Regions from separate parts of the Paenibacillus sp. FSL L8-0641 genome, predicted to be linked through region 2. Evidence: riboswitches for the same ligand, from Rfam matches in the RefSeq annotation. Region 2 holds a riboswitch; the other holds the start of a gene.
The links. A riboswitch is a leader RNA that binds a small molecule or an ion and turns the genes downstream of it on or off. The one in region 2 is predicted to bind ZMP and ZTP.
Positions count from the first base shown of each region.

Region 1: it holds a riboswitch for ZMP and ZTP, as region 2 does, so the genes downstream of both, MKY16_RS22805 (TIGR01440 family protein) here and MKY16_RS04730 (bifunctional 5,10-methylenetetrahydrofolate dehydrogenase/5,10-methenyltetrahydrofolate cyclohydrolase) in region 2, are expected to answer to the same signal.

Region 1 covers NZ_JBBOUW010000001.1:5,063,127-5,073,223, reverse strand. Annotated here, with positions in the region: gene ychF (redox-regulated ATPase YchF) at 1-508, shown strand, start outside; gene prfA (peptide chain release factor 1) at 780-1,847, shown strand; gene prmC (peptide chain release factor N(5)-glutamine methyltransferase) at 1,851-2,750, shown strand; gene MKY16_RS22830 (FtsW/RodA/SpoVE family cell cycle protein) at 2,826-4,019, shown strand; gene spoIIR (stage II sporulation protein R) at 4,278-4,970, shown strand; gene MKY16_RS22820 (L-threonylcarbamoyladenylate synthase) at 5,126-6,373, shown strand; gene MKY16_RS22815 (manganese efflux pump MntP) at 6,700-7,260, shown strand; gene MKY16_RS22810 (low molecular weight protein arginine phosphatase) at 7,364-7,948, shown strand; ZMP/ZTP riboswitch at 8,027-8,108, shown strand; gene MKY16_RS22805 (TIGR01440 family protein) at 8,328-8,915, shown strand; gene glyA (serine hydroxymethyltransferase) at 9,036-10,097, shown strand, end outside.
Region 2 covers NZ_JBBOUW010000001.1:1,053,160-1,063,256, reverse strand. Annotated here, with positions in the region: gene MKY16_RS04745 (response regulator transcription factor) at 1-499, opposite strand, end outside; gene MKY16_RS04740 (sensor histidine kinase) at 496-1,629, opposite strand; gene MKY16_RS04735 (fatty acid desaturase) at 1,698-2,759, opposite strand; ZMP/ZTP riboswitch at 2,973-3,057, shown strand; gene MKY16_RS04730 (bifunctional 5,10-methylenetetrahydrofolate dehydrogenase/5,10-methenyltetrahydrofolate cyclohydrolase) at 3,171-4,037, shown strand; gene MKY16_RS04725 (cyclodeaminase/cyclohydrolase family protein) at 4,034-4,669, shown strand; gene MKY16_RS04720 (stalk domain-containing protein) at 4,883-6,385, shown strand; gene MKY16_RS04715 (ABC transporter substrate-binding protein) at 6,506-7,498, opposite strand; gene MKY16_RS04710 (winged helix-turn-helix transcriptional regulator) at 7,692-8,084, opposite strand; gene MKY16_RS04705 (NAD(P)H-dependent oxidoreductase) at 8,228-8,902, shown strand; gene MKY16_RS04700 (S-layer homology domain-containing protein) at 9,004-10,097, opposite strand, start outside.

The DNA of each region.
Region 1 (10,097 bases), 4.0 Mb from region 2:
GATGAAGCCTGTACTCTATGCCGCTAATGTTAGCGAAGATGGCGTAACGGAAGCCGACAGCAATCCGTATGTGCAAAAGGTACGCGATTTTGCCGTGGCTGAAAATGCAGAAGTGGTGCCGATTAGCGCCAAGGTAGAATCTGAAATTGCTGAGCTGGAAGGCGAAGACAAGGCGATGTTCCTCGAGGAGCTGGGATTGGCTGAATCCGGATTGAACCGTCTAATTAAAGCAGCATATCGCTTGTTGGGCCTGTATACGTATTTCACAGCAGGTGTGCAGGAAGTACGCGCTTGGACGATTCACAAAGGAACGAAGGCACCGGGTGCTGCGGGCGTAATTCATACGGATTTTGAACGCGGATTTATTCGTGCCGAGGTTGTATCCTACAACGATTTAGTCGCTGCTGGTTCGATGAACGGGGCCAAGGAACGGGGGCAGCTTCGTCTGGAAGGTAAGGAATATGTAGTGCAGGACGGAGACGTTATGCATTTCCGTTTTAATGTTTAATATATAATTTCTAGAGTACAATACTCGATTCGGATATATAAAAGACGATGTCTCAAGTATGTGTGTTCTAAAATGTGCTAGATAATGCGGTCGCTGCCTATATTAGGCGGCGACTTTTTTTATTGAATTACATGTCGTGTGGATTTTTGCAAAATCCTAAATTAGTCAGTATTTCTTGTAGCTAATTCATGAATTAGTTGGTATAATAAAGAGCTGTAGCCAGTGAAATTGAAGCTGGCTTCATATTAATTTAACTGAAGAGGTGAATCGCTTGTTGGACCGATTGCAATCATTGGCGGACCGCTACGATAAACTGAGCGAACTGCTCTGCGATCCGGATGTAGCGAACGATAGCAAAAAACTTAGAGATTATTCCAAAGAACAGTCTGATTTACAGCCTGCTTATGAAGCATATACCGAATATAAAAATGTCGTTGAAGAGCTGGAAGCTGCAAAAACCATGCAGGGTGAAAAGCTGGACGACGAGATGCGTGAAATGGTCAAAATGGAGATTGAAGAACTGAGTGTTCGTAAGCGGGAGCTGGATGAAAAAATCCGTATTTTGCTGCTGCCGAAGGACCCGAATGATGATAAAAACGTTATTATTGAGATTCGTGGGGCAGCGGGTGGTGACGAAGCGGCACTATTCGCAGCTGATTTGTACCGGATGTATACCCGTTATGCCGATACCCAAGGCTGGCGTGTAGAGCTGATGGACGCGAACATGAATGATCTCGGGGGCTTTAAAGAGGTTATTTTCATGATTAACGGCCGCGGTGCATACAGCAAAATGAAATTCGAAAGCGGCGCACACCGCGTCCAGCGGATTCCGACGACGGAATCAGGTGGACGTATTCATACATCGACATCTACAGTATCCGTTATGCCTGAGGCAGAAGAAGTGGATATTGAAATTTCCGACAAGGATATTCGCGTGGATACGTTCTGTTCCAGCGGTGCGGGCGGACAATCCGTTAATACGACCAAGTCGGCGGTGCGTGTAACGCATATGCCAACAGGTATTATGGCAACCTGTCAGGACGGAAAATCCCAGAACTCCAATAAGGAGAAGGCGCTGCAAGTTTTGCGTGCCCGTATTTCGGATATGTTGCGTCAGGAAGAGGAAGCCAAATATGCAGGCGAGCGTAAGAGCAAAGTAGGTACCGGGGACCGCAGTGAGCGTATCCGTACCTACAACTTCCCGCAAAGCCGTGTAACGGATCATCGTATTGGACTAACTATGCATAAGCTGGACCAGGTGATGAACGGGGAGATCGAAGAAATCGTATCGGCGCTCACGATTGCAGAGCAGGCTGATTTGATGGAACAAGAGGTTTAAGTTTTGGGGAACGAGCGCGATTGTGTGTATCGGATGTCGCCGGAACGAAACATGAGTGTCAGAGAAGCCTTGGTTGAGGCTTCTTCTTTTTTAGGAAGCTGTGGCGTTCTGGAGCCCCAGCATAATGCCCGTTTGTTGCTGGAGCATGTGCTCGGATTGGAAGGTACGGCGTTTTACGCCGCTCTGGGTGATCCGTTCCCTTCCACCGCCAAGGAGGCGTGGGAACGGATCATAGCCCGCAAAGCTGCGGGTGAACCGGCGCAGTATATTATCGGACGGCAGGAATTTTATGGCCGCCCGTTCGCGGTTTCGCCGTCGGTGCTGATTCCGCGCCCCGAGACAGAACTGCTCGTCGAGGCGATACTCCAGCACGGCGATCGGCTGTGGCCAAGCGGTGCTCCTCAGGCGCTCGACATCGGCGCGGGCAGCGGTGCGATTGCCGTGACGCTGGCGGCTGAGCGACCGAGCTGGCGCGTAGCGGCAGGGGATATTTCGGCTGCCGCGTTAAAAGTAGCGGCTTATAACGCTGCTGCGAACGGCGCAGCCGTAGAATTCCGCGAGGGCGATCTGCTGGCGCCATTTGCGGGAACGACGGTGGACATTCTCGTGTCCAACCCGCCGTACATCCCGGCTGCTGACATCGCTGGCCTACAGCCGGAGGTCCGCGACCACGAGCCACGGATGGCGTTAGATGGTGGTCCTGACGGGCTCGGCCCGTATCGGGCAATGCTGGAGCAGCTCGGACTCCTTCAGGCTCCGCCCCGGCTAATCGGGTTTGAGCTGGGGATGGGACAGGCCAGAGACGTGGCTGGCCTGCTGGAACAGGCAGGTCATTGGAAGAACATTATAATCGTTCCTGACCTTGCAGGGATTGAACGACATGTCCTAGGCGTCTCGGAGTAGTGGTGCATTTTCTTTTTGCGAGTCTTTCCTTTAGAATAAGAGGAGTATGACCGAGAAACGGCTCAGGGGGAAATCATGCTTCAGAAATTGAAAAAAATTGACGGTCCGGTTATCTTTATTCTGGTTTTGCTCATGGCGATTAGTATCATAACGGTATACAGCGCAGGTAGGGGCCCTACGAACTTGGCAGAGCACGGCAACGACTATCAAAAGATGATCGGGTATTATATATTGGGTTTTGTGGCGATCTTGGGTTTAGCGATGGTCGATTTTCGGATATTCATTAAAAAAGCCCTGTACGTATATGGAGGCGGAATATTCCTGTTGGGTCTCGGATTTTTTGGTGGGACGGTTAACAACTCTCAGGGCTTTCTGAAAATTGGTGGCTTGAATCTTCAGCCTGCCGAGGTATTCAAGCTGGTTCTTATCATTTTTCTGACTTATATGCTGATCAAAAAGCGCAAGAGCAGGCTGTATTTCATTCAGGATGTTCTTCCAGTGGCTCTGGTGAGCTTTGTCCCGTTTGCCATGGTTATGGCACAAAATGACTTGGGTAATGCGCTTGGTTACATTGTCATCGTCATTGGTATGCTATGGATTGGTAATGTGAAGGCATCCCATGCGTTAATCGGATTCATCGTATTTGCAGTCGCCGTTGGCGGCGGAATCAAAGCTTATATTTCGTTTCACGATGAGATTGATTCCTTTATGAAGGGGATTGGCCGTAGTCACTGGGTAGAACGGTTGGACCCTTGGTTGGTACCGGAAGAGGCAACCGCGAAGGCGTCTTATCATACCAAAAATGCCAAGCTGGCAATAGCCTCTGGCGGGATGATGGGCAAGGGCTTTTTGCAAGGAACCTCGGTACAGTCCGGGCGTGTTCCTTATACGTATGCGGATTCTATTTTTGTGGTCGTAGCGGAGGAATTTGGCTTTGTAGGCTCTTCAGTGCTACTATTGTTATATTTTATTTTGATTCACCGAATGATCCTGATTTCGCTGGAATGCCGGGATCGTGCCGGACCGTATATTATTGTCGGGATTGTGTCCATGTTGCTGTATCAGATTTTTGAGAATATTGGTGCGTTTCTGGGCATTATGCCGCTTACAGGGATTACACTCCCGTTCATAAGTTATGGTGGTACCTCGTTGCTTATTAACATGGCTAGTATCGGCTTGGTTATGAGCATTAAGGTGCACGGCCAAGAGCTGGAGGATGATCTGCCACAGCCTTCCAGATTGAACTTGACGAAGGCGAAAAAAGCCTAGTACAGGTGGATTGTGGCTAGATACTGATTGGTATTTGTGTGTGAGTTGAAACGGTGCAACGCGAGAGTCCAGATTGTGAAATCTGGGCTTTTTTATATTCCTCGGCGAGGGTCAGAAGCTTGGTGTAGCATGATTCGAGGGTGTATTGAAGAAAATCTGTAAAGTGGTTATGAATATTTTACAAGACTTATAGGTTTAGACTCTCCCAAACCGGACAAACTGATAGACATGATAGAGTTTGGGTTTGGGGGGACGAAGATGAGAAGTTGGGTAAAGCAAGCTGCAATGATATTATTTTGTATTTCGATATTAATGATGTCTTGGGAAGGTCAAAAAACGGATGCTGCTATGACCACTGGAACAAGAGGAACCTTAGCATCAGGAGTGACTACAACAGGGCTGGAAGTGATTCCACACGACTCCATTCGACTGCGTATTTTGGCCAATTCGGATCGCCCGGAGGATCAGCTAGTTAAACGCGAAATACGGGACGCTATTGTGCAGCAGATGAATGCTTGGGTGAGTGAGTTGGAAAACCCGCAAAGCTTAGACCAAGCCAGATCATTGATTGATGCTCATTTACCTGAAATTGACCGTTTGGTAGGTACGGAACTGGCTCGTCGCGGCATTGCGTATGATCATCAGGTGGAACTGGCGAGCGTACCTTTCCCAACGAAAATGTACGGTGGTCTTGTCTACCCGGCAGGGAATTATGAAGCGCTACGGGTTACGCTGGGGCAAGGAAAAGGTCAAAATTGGTGGTGCGTGCTGTTTCCTCCGCTGTGCTTTATTGATGCAGGCAGTGGGGAAGCAGCGGCACAAACGGTATCAGCAAAAACGGATCATGGAGATAGTCGGACGAATGCCACTGACAAGGAGCCGGAAGTGCGTTTTTTTCTGTGGGATGCACTTGCGGGACTGTGCAGCTGGGTGAGTGGCTTGTTTGCCTAAACGTTGAGGAGTGTAAGTTTCCCCATATGCTATAATGGAGCTTACGATAGATATACACATGGCAGAGCCAAATAAACTGATCTTTCAAAGTAGCCTTATAGGATCAAGCGAAATCACTGGCCTGTATACGACAATAAGATATGGGATGATCTGATATGAGCGATAAATTGAATCAAATGCAAGACTTGCGCGGAGATTTTGTGCAAAAGGAAAAATCGGAGCAAAAGCTGGACGAACAGGGGAATTGCGAGCTGAAGCAGGCATTGAAGTCTTCCCATACCCAATGGTGGGATGTAAGATGTTTGGTTCCTGTGAACAACACTGACGGGGGTGTTTCTGACGAAACTTCGGCTGAACAGACTCGGATCGCGGCGGAAAAAGGCATACGCGAGGCTGCTGTACTCCTCCAAGCTGGAGAGACGGTAGCCTTTCCTACAGAGACCGTGTACGGACTGGGAGCCGATGCTCGTAGTACAAAAGCGGTGGAGGCGGTATTCGCTGCCAAAGGACGCCCTTCCGATAACCCGCTCATTGTACATGTTTCTGATGCTGATCAATTAGAAGGTATGGTAGCAGAAATAAACGATACAGCCCGGGCGCTGATGAATATGTTCTGGCCGGGACCGCTGACTCTCGTATTGCCAGTGGTACCGCAGGCACTGTCATCGCGTGTAACGGCCGGGCTGGACACGGTTGGTGTGCGCATGCCAGATCATCCGATAGCGCTGCGCTTGATCGCTGAAGCGGGTTGTCCGTTGGCTGCGCCAAGCGCCAATCGTTCGGGAAGACCCAGTCCCACTCTTGCACAGCATGTGCGGGAGGATCTGGAGGGCCGCATCGGCGGCATTTTAGACGGAGGCCCCACAGGTGTGGGGCTGGAGTCCACGGTGGTGCAGGCGGCTGACGACGGAACGGTCACCATCCTGCGCCCCGGCGGCGTGACGGCTGAGCAGCTCGCTGCAGTTGCTCGCGCCGTCGTGCTGGACCCGGCGCTGGCCGCTACGCCCGGGGAGGATGCCGACAGCCCGGCGCCGCGCTCGCCGGGCATGAAGTACACACACTACGCGCCGCGAGGCCGCTTGAGCGTGGTACAAGGCCCGTCGTCCGTTGAGGTGACGGGCTGGATTCGCGCCGCGCTGGCGGAGGCTTCCGCCAGCGGAGAGCGCACAGCAGTGCTCGCGTTCGACGAGCATACCGCCGGCTACGCCGGAGAACGCGTCTACACGCTAGGCAAGCTGGACGCGCTCCATGAGGCAGCGCAGCGCCTATACGGCGTGCTGCGCCGCTGCGACGAGGACGGCGTCACCTACATTTTGGCGGAATCCTGTCCGCCGAAAGGATTGGGCGACGCCGTTATGAACCGCCTGCTTAAAGCGGCAGGTCACCGAATCGTCCGCTTGTAGCTTCTGTCGAATCAGAGCCTCTTATAGTGCGTGTTCAAAAAGTCGGCTTTTCAGGACCGAGAAGGCTGGATGAAGCTAGGGACTGAGTAGCGGAGCGTAGATAGATCTACGTGAGCAACGGAAGGCCCGGCTGAATTCAAGATTCGACGTCGAATCCGCTTCTTGAATAGCTTCGTTATGGAAAGACGACTTTTTGAACAACCTCTTATATTAAATTTTCCTCCCTCCTCTTCTCGGTATGGGGTACTTTCAGTGCATGCTTGTACTGATTTGCCCCTTGTCCGCATAACGTGTACAAGAACAGACGGATAATGGAGGGATGGAGTATGCTGGCAGCCTCTGCCCATGCCGGGCAGGTTGTAACGATTCTGATCATGGCGGTAGCGCTAGGAATGGATGCGTTATCGCTGGGCGTAGGGATCGGCATGAAGGGGATACGCCTGCGAGACGTGCTGCGCATCAGCACTGTTATTGGCTTTTTTCACATTCTGATGCCATTGCTGGGAATTTTCACGGGCCATTATATGAGTTCTTTATTAGGTCATGTGACGACCTACTTCGCAGGGGGGCTACTCATCCTTTTAGGCGGGCATATGGTGTATAATTCCTTCAAAGGGGACGGCGTACAGGTATTGGATCATCGTTCGCCTTTAGGTCTTTTGCTGTTTGCACTTGGGGTGAGCGTGGATTCATTTTCTGTAGGAGTGTCACTGGGGATGTTCCAGAGTGATCTGGTGCTGTCTGTTCTGGCATTTGGTTTTTGCGGGGGAGCAATGGCGATGTTGGGCCTGCTGCTGGGTCGCAAGGTCAGCCGCAATCTAGGAGATTACGGGGAAGCAGTGGGCGGTGCCATTTTGCTGGCATTCGGCTTTATGTTTATGTTTTGATTTTAGCGCAGACAGTGTAAAATAAGTGCAGGGTTAAAGTAAGGGATTAGGATTATAGTAATCCTCTGTTTATATATTTTTTAACATACGGGGGGTGAAAACGTTGAAGAATATCTTATTTGTATGCACTGGGAATACCTGTCGTAGTCCAATGGCTGAAGGGATGCTGCGTAAGTTGGCTGCTGAGCATGGACTAGAACTGGAAGTGCGTTCTGCGGGAGTGGCAGCGATGGAAGGCACGCCGATATCCCGACATGCAGAGGCGGTTCTACGTGATCACGATATATCCGATCAGATCACTTCAACCCCTTTGAGCGACGGGCTTGCCGGGTGGGCACATCTGATCTTAACCTTGACGCAAGGACATAAACAGCACGTAATTCAGCGCTTTCCCCAAACGGCGGGCAAAGTATTTACGCTTAAGGAATATGTGGAGAACCGGGATGCGGTGTTGAATGATGTACAGGAGTTGGACGGTTTATATGCTTCACAGCAGTTGATGGCTTCACTTGGACAAGAGCTATCGGCGCAGGAGCGTGAACGAATGATTGAATTACACCAACGGATTCCGGGCTTTGATATTTCAGATCCGTTTGGCGGTTCGCGAGAAGACTACGATGTCACAGCTGCGGAAATCCGCACGGCGCTGCATAAGCTGCTGGACAAGCTAAAGGCCTCTTCCGAATAAAATCGCTCTTACTCATCTATTTTGTACGGAATCTGTTGATTTTCGACGGCTAATCCGTTAAGATAAGGTGGAAAAATGAGAATCCGATGTAACTGGCGACAAAAGTGGGATTAACCACGATGGAGCATCGGATATACGGCCGGTCGCCTGGGCAAAAGAGCAATTCCACATAGGTGTGGACTGCTCTTTTTTCATATACAAGTTATGCCAGATGTTTAGCTGAGGGTTGATTCCTTCAAAGGTTCTTCCATTTTTTCTGCTCGAAATCTGAAACATCGGCTATAATATAGTGAGATTGTGATCAGGAGAGAGTGTGTTGAACTTGGGGCATGAGACCGTGCCTAGTCTCTGAGAGGCTGTTCAACCAAAGGAGGTTCCAATGGTGGGACAATTGGATCATGAGATTTCGCTAGAAGCACAGACCACTTCTGTTGTGCGGGAAATCGCAGAAGCAGCCAGTCTCAGGGCTGGTCGCCTGCTGGTTATCGGCGTTAGCACAAGTGAAGTGGCTGGAAGTCGAATTGGCACGGCGGGAGCGCTCGATGTGGCTCAACAACTGTTATCTGGAGTAGAGTCCGTTCGCAGGCAGTATGGCTTTGATGTAGCGTTTCAATGCTGTGAGCATTTGAACCGAGCGTTGGTCGTTGAACGGGCTGTACTGGAGCGACTGGGACTGATGGAGGTTGCGGCTGTTCCTGTTCGTACAGCAGGAGGCTCTATGGCTACCGTCGCCTATCGTTCTATGAGCGACGCGTGTTTGGCGGCGAACGTGCAGGCTCATGCCGGGATAGACATCGGCGAAACGCTGATTGGCATGCATCTGCGACCGATTGCTGTTCCGTTTCGCCCAAGCCTTCGCTGGATTGGCGAAGCACGTGTGACAGCGGCGTTCACCCGTCCTCCACTTATTGGCGGACAACGGGCGGTGTACAGTCTGGAGCAAGAAGTCGGCGGAAACTGCGATTAGCATTTGGCATGGCGGCATGTTTGTACTAATCGTTTTTGCAATGAGGATGAGGTACCCAACAGAGGAGCAGGCGTTAGCTTGTATACCCAACAATTGACTATGGAGAGGGAGTAATCAATCATGATGGAACACCTGCGTAAAAGTGACCCAGCAGTGATGGAAGCAATGGGACTTGAACTGAAACGACAACGCCACAATATCGAGCTAATCGCATCCGAGAACATTGTCAGTGAAGCAGTAATGGAAGCCATGGGCTCCGTGCTGACGAATAAATATGCTGAAGGTTATCCAAACAAACGCTACTATGGTGGCTGTGAGCATGTAGATATCGTTGAAGATATCGCACGTGACCGCGCAAAAGAACTGTTCGGCGCTGAGCATGCTAACGTGCAGCCTCACTCTGGAGCACAAGCCAACATGGCAGTGTATCTGGCAGCTCTCAAACCTGGAGATACTGTACTGGGTATGAATCTGGCGCATGGTGGCCATTTAACACACGGAAGTCCGGTTAACGCTTCCGGCTTGTTGTATAACTTTGCTGCCTATGGTGTCCGCGAAGACAACTTCCGCATCGACTACGATGAAGTGCGCAAGGCAGCCTTTAAGCACCGCCCTCGTCTGATTGTAGCTGGCGCGAGTGCATATCCGCGTACTATTGACTTTGAAGCTTTTGCTTCCATTGCCAATGATGTAGGTGCTTTGTTCATGGTGGATATGGCACATATCGCAGGTCTCGTGGCAGCGGGAATTCACCCAAGTCCAGTTCCGCATGCCCAATTTGTAACAACAACGACACACAAAACGCTGCGTGGTCCGCGTGGGGGTCTGATTCTGACTCGCAAAGCATGGGCGCAAGCGATTGATAAAGCTATTTTCCCTGGTACTCAAGGGGGGCCACTGATGCATGTGATCGCGTCCAAAGCGGTTGCTTTGGGTGAAGCGCTCCAGCCATCGTTCAAAACCTATGCGCAAAATGTAGTCCGCAACGCACAGGTGCTGGCTGAAACACTGTTGGCTGAGGGGATTAACATTGTATCCGGTGGTACGGATAACCATCTGATGCTGTTGGATACGCGCAATTTGAATATCACAGGTAAAGAAGCGGAGCATGTATTGGATTCCGTGGGCATCACGGTCAATAAAAATGCGATTCCTTTTGATCCGACCAGTCCATTCGTAACA
Region 2 (10,097 bases):
CTGTCGTTAAATACAGTTCACCAGCAATCTCTTTTGTGTTCTTTCCGTCAGCGATGAGCGCCAAGACGGTCTTTTCACGCTCTGTTAGCGGGTTGACTTCGGCATAAGCATCATCGACCAGTTCCGGAGCATAGATACGCCGACCTGCCATAATACTGCGAATGGAGGAAGCCAGCTCTTCACTGGGACTGTCCTTGAGTAGATAACCGTGTGTCCCCGCCTTGATCGCTCGTTCAAAATACCCCGGGCGGGCAAACGTAGTTAAAATCAGCATCTTGCAGTTCAAGCCTTTGAGTTCTTCAGCCGCATCCAATCCGCTCTTTATTGGCATTTCGATGTCCATAATGCATATATCCGGTTGATGCAGCTTCACCAGTTCTATAGCTTCTTCCCCGTTGCTTGCTTTTCCGACTACTTTCATGTCCTCTTCCAAGTCTAGCAGAGAAGCTAGAGCACCCAGCAGCATACGCTGGTCTTCTGCAATGACAATTCGAATCATGGCCCCACCTCCTCGTTCGGCTTTTCAGGGATATTGGGCACTTTAATGACCAAGGTCGTTCCCTGATCTGAACGCAGCTCCATACATCCGTTCACGAATTCGAGCCTTTCCTTCATACCTTGCAGGCCGTTTCCACGAAGGGTTCCATTTTCTCTCGTAATACCGACTCCATTATCCTGAATCCGAAGAGTTAATTCCTTACGAGACGGCTCAATCGTGATGGAGCAAGCGGTAGCTCCACTGTGTTTCACTACATTGGTTACGGCTTCCTTCATACACATGCTAAGAACATTTTCATTCATTAATGATGTATGCTCCAGCTTCGGGTCTCCCTCTAGAGTTAATTCAATGTGAGCAGCCTTTAAAATCTGCCGAATACGTAGCAGCTCATCCTCTAGTCGCATACCGCGCATTTGAGTAACCATTTCCCGTACCTCTTTTAACGCGCTTCTTGCCGTGAGACGAACATCGTTAATTTCGACATGCGCCCGCTCCGGGTACTGATCCATCAGTTTGCCCGCCAAATCGCTCTTCAGCCCAATGAGTGACAACTTCTGACCTAAGGTATCGTGCAGGTCACGCGCAATTCTTTGCCGTTCCTCCAGCTTAATCAATTCCGATATTTTCTTATTGGCATCCTCCAATTGAACTTGGAGCCGATCGCTTTTGTTGCGATTAAAATTCGTAATCGGAAGGAGAATCACACCGATCAGATTAAGCAGGATAAAAGGAATCTGTTTAATAAAAACGGGATTCTGAGAAACAAAACCATAATTGATCAATCCAATCGTAATAACCATTAAAATAATATACAGCGTCGTAAATGCAGCCTTACTTTTAATATTACCGATCAAATAGGCGATAAATATGGAAAAGTACATATAGCTGAACAGCAGTGTCATGGTAATCGATATGACAATCTGTACACTGGTCCAAAAGTATATGAGCCAGCCTTTTGAGACAAAAGCCAGTACATAACATGCAAAGAATACCAAAATAATAGCAGTACCCAGAATAATATGACTTGTAGATGAAGAGCTAAAGTAGTAAAAGGGCAGGATATAAAAGACGACCCACACATAAGGGCTAAGCCCTGTATTCCTTTGGAAGATCTGATACCATTTTTGCATCCTGCCCACCCTCTTCTACTTCACATGACTTATATTCCTTATCTTATCATACCAGGTTTTGTTCAACGTTATTTTCTTTCTGTGCCTACAACAGGTGTAGGCATGGGTTTCGTAACTGCAACACGTTTGCTGAGGAGCGGCTTCACTTGTTTAAAGGTCAAAAAGGTTTTCGTATTTTCATCCCAAAGTCGGAACTTCAACGATTGCAGACTGCTACTCACTGTGATCGTGGTCGCCTTTTGAAGTAACGGTGTCGCTTCATGTGCTTTTTCCAAATTATAATTTGGAACTTTGGGACTCAGGTGATGAACGTGATGAAATCCGATATTGCCCGTAATCCATTGCAATACTTTAGGAAGCTTGTAGTAAGAACTGCCTTCTACGGCTGCATTAATATAACTCCACTCTTCATCGTGCTCGAAATAAGAATCCTCAAATTGGTGTTGTACATAGAATAGCCAGATTCCCAACATACCGGATACAAAAAAGATAGGTGCCTGTACGAGAAGGAAGGCCTGCCATCCAATAGCCCAGCACAACAGTGCATACAATGCAACGATGGATATATTCGTCACATGAGTGTTCATTTTTTCCTTGCGTTTGGCTGTCTTGATATTAAAGCGATAGGAAATCAAAAAAGTATAGATCGGACCTAGTCCGAACATAACCCAAGGATTTCGGTATATGCGATAGGCCAACCGTGTCCATGTGGAAGCCTCTGTGTACTCTTCTACCGTAAGCACCCACATGTCACCTGTGCCTCTTTTATCCAGATTACTGCTGGTTGCATGGTGGATCGCGTGACTATTTTTCCATTGGTGATAAGGACAGAGCGTAATAATACCTGTAATCGTTCCCACAATGTCGTTCAGCTTGCGGCTTTTGAAGAAGGATTGATGACCACAATCATGAAAAATAATAAACGTCCGTACCACAAACCCCGATGCAACAATGGCAATGGGAAGCGTCAGCCAGTACGAAACCGACAGGCTAAGATAAGCAGCATACCACAATAGGATCAGTGGACCCAAGGTATTGATAAGTTGCAGAACGCTGGATTTCGTGTTTATTTTCTCGTAGGGAGCCATATTTTTTTTCAATTGGGCTAATGGGAGTTGTGTCATACTCATTATGATCCTCCTTAAAGATGACGCCTATACCTTGATCCTGTTAGGCGTACATGTTGATCTAATCTCAGTATAAGGAGAACGCTCTAGGCGCTGTAGTCATAAACGTCAGTTCGTGTATATGACATTTGTCATATAGACAAGTAACATAACCCGTTTTCCAAATGTTCGCGGGTTTCTTTTCTGATGATTGTTTGTTAAAATATAAGGTATAATAACGCTGTATGTGACTGGCGAAGTCAGTGGAATGAACCACGAGGGAGCATACAAAAAAAGCGTACCGTTCGCCTGGGAGAAGTATTTGCAGAGGATTCGTCTGTCTTGACGACCTTGTGCAAATACTTTTTTTCGTTTTACAAGACCATGACACCCTGTTGATTCCATTATGCAATAAATTCAGAGGAGGCTCGGACTATGGCTATTATCATGAAATCCAAAGAAGCAGCTGAGCAAGTATATGCAACGATCCGTTCACAGGTAGAAGAAATGAAGCAGCAAGGACACCGTCCCCATCTGGCAACCCTATTGGTAGAAGGTGATCCGGCATCTGCATACTATGCACGGACCAAGCAAAAAATAGCGGAGAAGCTGGGCATCTCATTTCATCTCCATACGTTTGATCGTCATGTTAGCGAAACCGAGCTACTGCACCTGATCGGCAGTCTGAACGATGCATCCCATGTACATGGCATTATGCTGGAACTGCCGCTTCCCCAACATCTTTCCGCCTCCGTTATTAAACAATCCATTGCCCCCTACAAGGATATTGATGGGATTACACCCGATAACAAGCTGGCTACTGTAACAGGTGACGCCGGACTATATCCCGCAACACCTCAAGCCTGTATCGAGCTGCTCAAGCATTACGGTCACACATTGGCAGGCAAAAATGTCACGCTCGTGGGCATCGGACAGACAGTGGGACTTCCCCTTTTCCACATGTTGCAAAGAGAAAACGCCACCGTTACCGCCTGTCATGCAGGTACGCGTGATATTGCAGAGCATCTGAGCCATGCAGACATTGCCTTCGTGGCAGTCGGATGCCCTGATGTGATTACGCAAGATATGGTTCATCCCGGTCTGATTTTGGTAGATGCGGGAATTAATGAGACGCTAGAGGGAAAAATAGTGGGAGATGCCGCTTTAGACGTGGGGGAAAAAGTACATGCTATTTCTCCGGTTCCCGGCGGTGTTGGCACCTTAACGACTGCGATTTTGTACAAAAATTTGCTTAAAGCGATACATCTGCAACACTACTCCAGAGAGGTGGTTTACTCATGAGTGAACTGTCGTGGAATCATTCCATCGGACATTTTCTGAAAGAGGCTGCAAGTGCAGCTCCTACCCCTGGCGGAGGAAGTGTATCCGCACTGGCTGCGGCACTAGGCGCGGCTATGACCTCCATGACCGCCAACCTTTCACAAGGAGAAAAATACGCGCACATCCATGAACAAATCACGGACGTCATTAGCAGCATGGAAAGATTGTCTACACATTGTGAGGAATTAATGGTCGCAGACATCCAATCCTTTGAACAGTATATGACTGCCCTGCGTTTGCCCAAGGAAACAGACGAAGAAAAGCGCTATCGTACCCATTCCTTACAGACAGCGGTGATCGCTGCCATTGAGGTACCCATGCGCCTGCTGGAAGTATGCCGAGACGGATTGTCGCAAGCCTATAACATTGTGGAAGTGTCCAATAAAAATGTGATTTCGGATCTTGGCATCGGCGCGATCCTGTTCGAAGCCGCCGCTCAATCTGCCCTGCTTACCGTCGACATTAACCTTGCTTCGCTGAAAGATTTGGATGTCAAACAATCCTACGAAGCTAAAACAGCCGCACTCCTCCGTGAAATCGGACAAATCAAAGAACAAACCTTATTGATGGTGCGCAGCCGAATAACGGGCTGACCATTGGAAGAACCCGTCCCAAGTCATATTCTGCTTCCATGCTCAAAAATAGCCTCTCAAACCCGCCTCTGCTCGTGGGTTTGGAGGCTATTTTATTGGAATCCAACGATTTGTGGAAAACTTTTCTATATATTCTTCGTCTATTGATAAGGAGATATTCCCCAAGGCGTTATTTAACCTTATATACATTGATGAAGAAATGAGGAAAAACGCATGAAAAGACGTACTCTGTTAATCAGTATGATCGCGCTGTTATTGTTCAGCTCCAGTGCATGGGCGGCCGGTGATGAATCGGCGTCCCGTATTCGTTCATATGATTCCGGGAGTCTGATTCAATCCGATGGAAGCTTGTGGTTATGGGGCTATAATCAATCCGTACCGACTCGTGTAGAGGATAAGCCAAACGTTGTAAGAACATTTTCGAATATAATCCAGGAAGGCGATCTGATATTTACCTTACAAGATCATTCCGCCTGGTATGTGCCAAGAAACAACATTTCTGAATCCGTGAAATTCATTTCTCTGGAAGGACTACCAAACATCATAAACGTGCGTATTATGAATGATCATGTGCTCGCCCTAAACGCCGAAGGAACCGTATTATCTGCTGATCGAATCGAAAATGGTGGCAACTTTGCTCCTTTTCAAACCCTATCCGGCATCGAAAATGTTACAGAATTGGATAGTTACTATGAAAAAAGACCGCAATATGAGGAACGCTGGATCTTCTTGAAGAAGGACGGAAGTGTATGGAAAAATACAAGGTCCTTGCAGGGCTTCGAGCTTGTTCCATCATTAAAGGATATTACTGCTATCTCCAAAAACATAGCCTTAAAGAAAGACGGTACTGTATGGACATGGCCCAAAGAATTTGATAAAAATGTAACTCCGTCCGAAACTTTATCCGTATCGCAGATTCAAGCCTTATCGGACATCAAAATAATTAAGACCAATGGAAGTTCCAATCTCGCGATTGATCGACAAGGACGGTTATGGTTCTGGGGTGAAACGGTCACAGGTTACTCAGATAATACAACCTATCACAATGAAAATACCCCTGTGCTATTATCAGGAGTAAAAGATGTTAAAGACGCCTTTTTCGCCGAACGCTCCATACTCGCCCTCACCACAGCTGGGAATGTATATGTTGCGTCTCTAGATGGTGAAAAGTTACCATCCAACGCCCCCTTTACATTGCTTGCTAAAAATATTCAAAGTATCAAAGCAGGTCCACGGCACGTAATCATGCAAAAAGCAGATGGGGCCTTATGGGGCTGGGGTGTCAACAAACACGCGCAGCTAGGTATAGGAGACTATGAGTTTCTTTATAGTTCACCAGTTCCTGTACAAAAACCGATTCTTGTCCGTCTCAATGGTTCGCCTGTCTCTCTGAGTAATGGTGTCATTACCCGCAACGGGCAAGCGTTTATTCCCCTTCGTTCTGTTTTTGATAAACTGGGGGCCGAGATCGCTTATGATTTCAACAGCAAAATAGCAAAAATAGATCAGTCCAAGGCAGAAGATCACCCTGTCTTTCTAGAAATAAATTTCAAAACCAGCCAAGCAAAAGTGAACGGTAAAGCTGTAAAGCTTACCAATCCGCCCTTCATGGTGAATGGTATTGGTTATCTTCCATTAAGGCTAATCAGCGAAACGCTGGGGGCCAAGGTAGATTGGATACAAAAAGAAGATACTATTGAAATTACGACGAAATAGTAAATAAAAAACCAGTCTAAACATAAATCATGTTGGACTGGTTTTAGCTATATACTGCGACGTATATTATGCAACTTCCTATCTGTTTTGGACAATTCGTCACAACGCAGAATCTCACACCTATTGTTTAGCTTTATTCTCTTTTTCTCTTTCGACCAGCATATCTACGATCATATCAATCTGTCCTGTAATAGCGATTGGATCGTAGCGATAGTACGTATCAAAATCGTTAAAGAACACTCTATTGTTCTTCACCGCCGGAAGATTCCCCCACACAGCGGACGACTTCAGTTGTTTGAGTGCGTCACCCTTTTTCTCCGGGTCATACGTAGTCAGGAACATATAATCTGCATCATACTGCGGCAACACCTCCATCGAAAGCTGCACCGTTTGTTCCTTGGAATTAGCTGTTTTCTTTGGCATGTTCAGTTTGAGCGCATTGTACACGGCTTGTCCGCCGCGACCCGCATTGTCGCCAAAGATCCAAAGTGCGTGCTTGTCCGTCAGCTCATACAGACCGAAAGTTGCCTTTTCGTCAATCACACCTTTAAGACGTGCGCGACCTTCAGCGGCCTTTTTATCAAATGCAGCAATAAATTGCTCAGCCTTCTCCTTTTCCCCGGCGATATCACCGAACAGCTTGACCGTGTCATAGATATTAGTCGTCGTACCGTACGGAATGTACAAGGTAGGTGCGATTTTTGACAAAGCCTCATAATTCGTATCCTTCATAACCACGATCAGATCAGGTTTGAGTTCCAACGTCTTTTCCAAATTGGTCGGATCACCCACCTCTTTGGTTCCTTGTTCCTTCAGCAAATCGGTCAGAAAAGGATTTTGAAACGCAGTTGGCTCTACACCCACCACGTTAGCACCCACGGACAGCAATTCTCCACCGTAAAAATCCGTTACAATACGCTGTGGCTTGGTCGGAATTTGAATATCCCCTTTAACCGTTTTAAAGCTTCTCGTCTCTCCAGTAGAAGCCGACTCTTGCTTATCTCCTGAAGATGAAGCCGGATTACTTCCATTATTATTTCCGCCGCAAGCGCTGATGAATACAGACAATACAAGTAACATAGCTGTCATCATAAAATACGATTTTCTTTTCAACTGATTAGCCCCCTATATATTGTGCAGATGATCTTCCGATACATATGATAATGATTATCAATATCGTAAGAAATATATCAAGCGTCGTCCTTGCTGTCAACTGAAAAACGAACTTTGCACATTCCTTTTTAATAAACCAAAAGACCTGCCAAAATGATGGCCAGGTCTTTTTCGTGGAGCCGTCTTCAAAAACCTACACATTGGGGCTAGGTTGCTGAAGACTGCTTTCTGGTGATCGCTGTTTTGTTTTATATTCTTCTCCCCAATCTTTCATCAAGTTAATAATCGGTATGAGCGTTTTCCCGAATTCGGTGAGAGAGTATTCAACCTTAGGCGGAACCTGCTGGTATACTTCACGGTGAACGACACCATCCTCTTCCAGCTCGCGCAATTGGAGTGTCAGCATACGCTGGGTGATCCCCGGACAGATCCGCCGAAAATCACTAAATCGCTTAGTCCCATACATGAGATGATATAAAATAATTCCTTTCCATTTGCCCCCAATCACGTCCAGCGTGAACTCAACTGGACACGCCTGATCATTCCCAGCGGTACATTCCCCAAAGCCGCCTTTCCGATTGCGCATAGGCTTTTCTCCTCCTTAGTATCATTTTATATACTACAGCACATTAATGTGCGTACTTCAAAAACGATCATGTATATTCTAATATTAAGCATGTCACTTGGTAAGCGTCAATTTTAATCACATCCATAAGGAGTGGAATAACGATGGAAACCTTAGCTACTACTAAAGATCAAATCTTATCTGCATACGAGTTCAGACATGCAACGAAGGAATTCGATAGTCATAAGAAAATTAGCGATTCTGACTTCGACTTTATTCTTGAAACCGGTCGTTTATCTCCAAGCTCGTTTGGCTTTGAACCTTGGAAATTTGTTGTCGTTCAGAGTAAAGCTATGCGTGAGAAGCTACTGCCTTACTCTTGGGGGGCCCAAAAACAACTGCCAACAGCCAGCCATTTTGTACTCATCCTCTCTAGACTTCCTGAAGATATGGTAGCCTCCTCCGATTATATCAAGAGTATGATGGAGAACGTGCAACAATTACCAGCTGACGTGATGCAAGGCAGAGAGAAAGTGTATGATGCCTTTCTAAAATCAGATTTTGCGCTGGAGGAAAATAAAAGAGCCTTGTTCGAGTGGGGCTGCCGACAAACCTACATCGCACTGGGCAACATGATGACTGCCGCAGCTCAAATCGGCATTGATTCCTGCCCTATCGAAGGTTTTAATAAACAGGAAATCGAACGCATCCTCTCCGAAGAAGGCATTATGGATGCCAAGCATTTCGGTATTTCTTGTATGGTGGCATTTGGCTACCGTCTCAACGAGCCGCGTGGCAAAACTCGGCGATCTGTAGATCAGGTTATTGAGTGGGTGTAAAACCTTTTCTCTAAAACAAAGGGGTGTCCCCACAGCCATTTCGATGGCTGTGGGGACACCCCCTTTTCATAAAACCTCAGCTCTTAACTCTTTCCAATTACTTACTGATAATTTACTTCTTCTGCAAAGTAAATATCCTTCAAACGATCCTTTACGCGTTGAATTTCATCCGCTGTTAAAGGAGCCGTTGGACATAGCTTGAAGTTCCTTCCGGTGACATAGCTTACGTCCGTGTGACCATCCAAGTTGTAGTCCATCTTCGGAACCGGTTTTCGGGTATAATCGGTAAAGTCAATAATGGACCATGTCGCATCTCCATCCTCTTTGGATAAAATAATCCGCTGTGAGGCATTTTCGGTCCACAAATAGCGCAGATTTGCTGGTGAATTATTGGAATCCATAGCCGTCTTAATACCTGAGCCTCTAAACATGAGCGTAAACTCCGTATGATCATTATTGGATCCTGCTACCGATTCATAAATCTGTTTCAGCCCGTCCACGCCTACAATCTCAACCTTGCGATCAACAGGGAAGTGGTTCACAAAATTCTCCCATATTGGAGCCATGTTATGGGTGTTGGCAAGTGCGTTGATGTCCAAAATAATGGACAAGTAGTTTACCGTATTTATACGTTGATAAGGGTTATCCAAATATTGCTGTACTATATACAGTTGTGGTGCTGCATCCGTCTCAGTCACATATGGGTCAAGCGGATGAAGAGTCCAGCGTGAGGAATCTTTCGTATAGCGTGATCCAATCGGATCAATCGTAACCGAGTTCATGAATACGGTACCGCTATTATCTGCTAGTCCCTGTGCGGGAACAATTGGATTGTCCTTATGGGACCAGTAAGGCATCAATGGAGAGCCCTCACCATACATACCGTTGACATTATATTGTGTAGCCGACCATCCCATCGCGGATGTAATCCGATAGTGATCTTCTAGCCATTGAGTCTGTTCGGGATTCACCGTAAAGCTGGTCAATGATTTCGGCAGATACTTCCGATATTGGTCTGTGTCCATGCTTTCAAACACGGAGGGTGATCCCATTGTACCGGATTGGTGCAGCTCATTGAATGCATTGTAACGATACATGTATAGCCACTCATCCATCTTTACTTCCCAAACAGGAAGCCCGGGCTCGGTCTGGTTCGGGTACCCCGCCAGAATTCCGACTTCATCTCCATACTGAT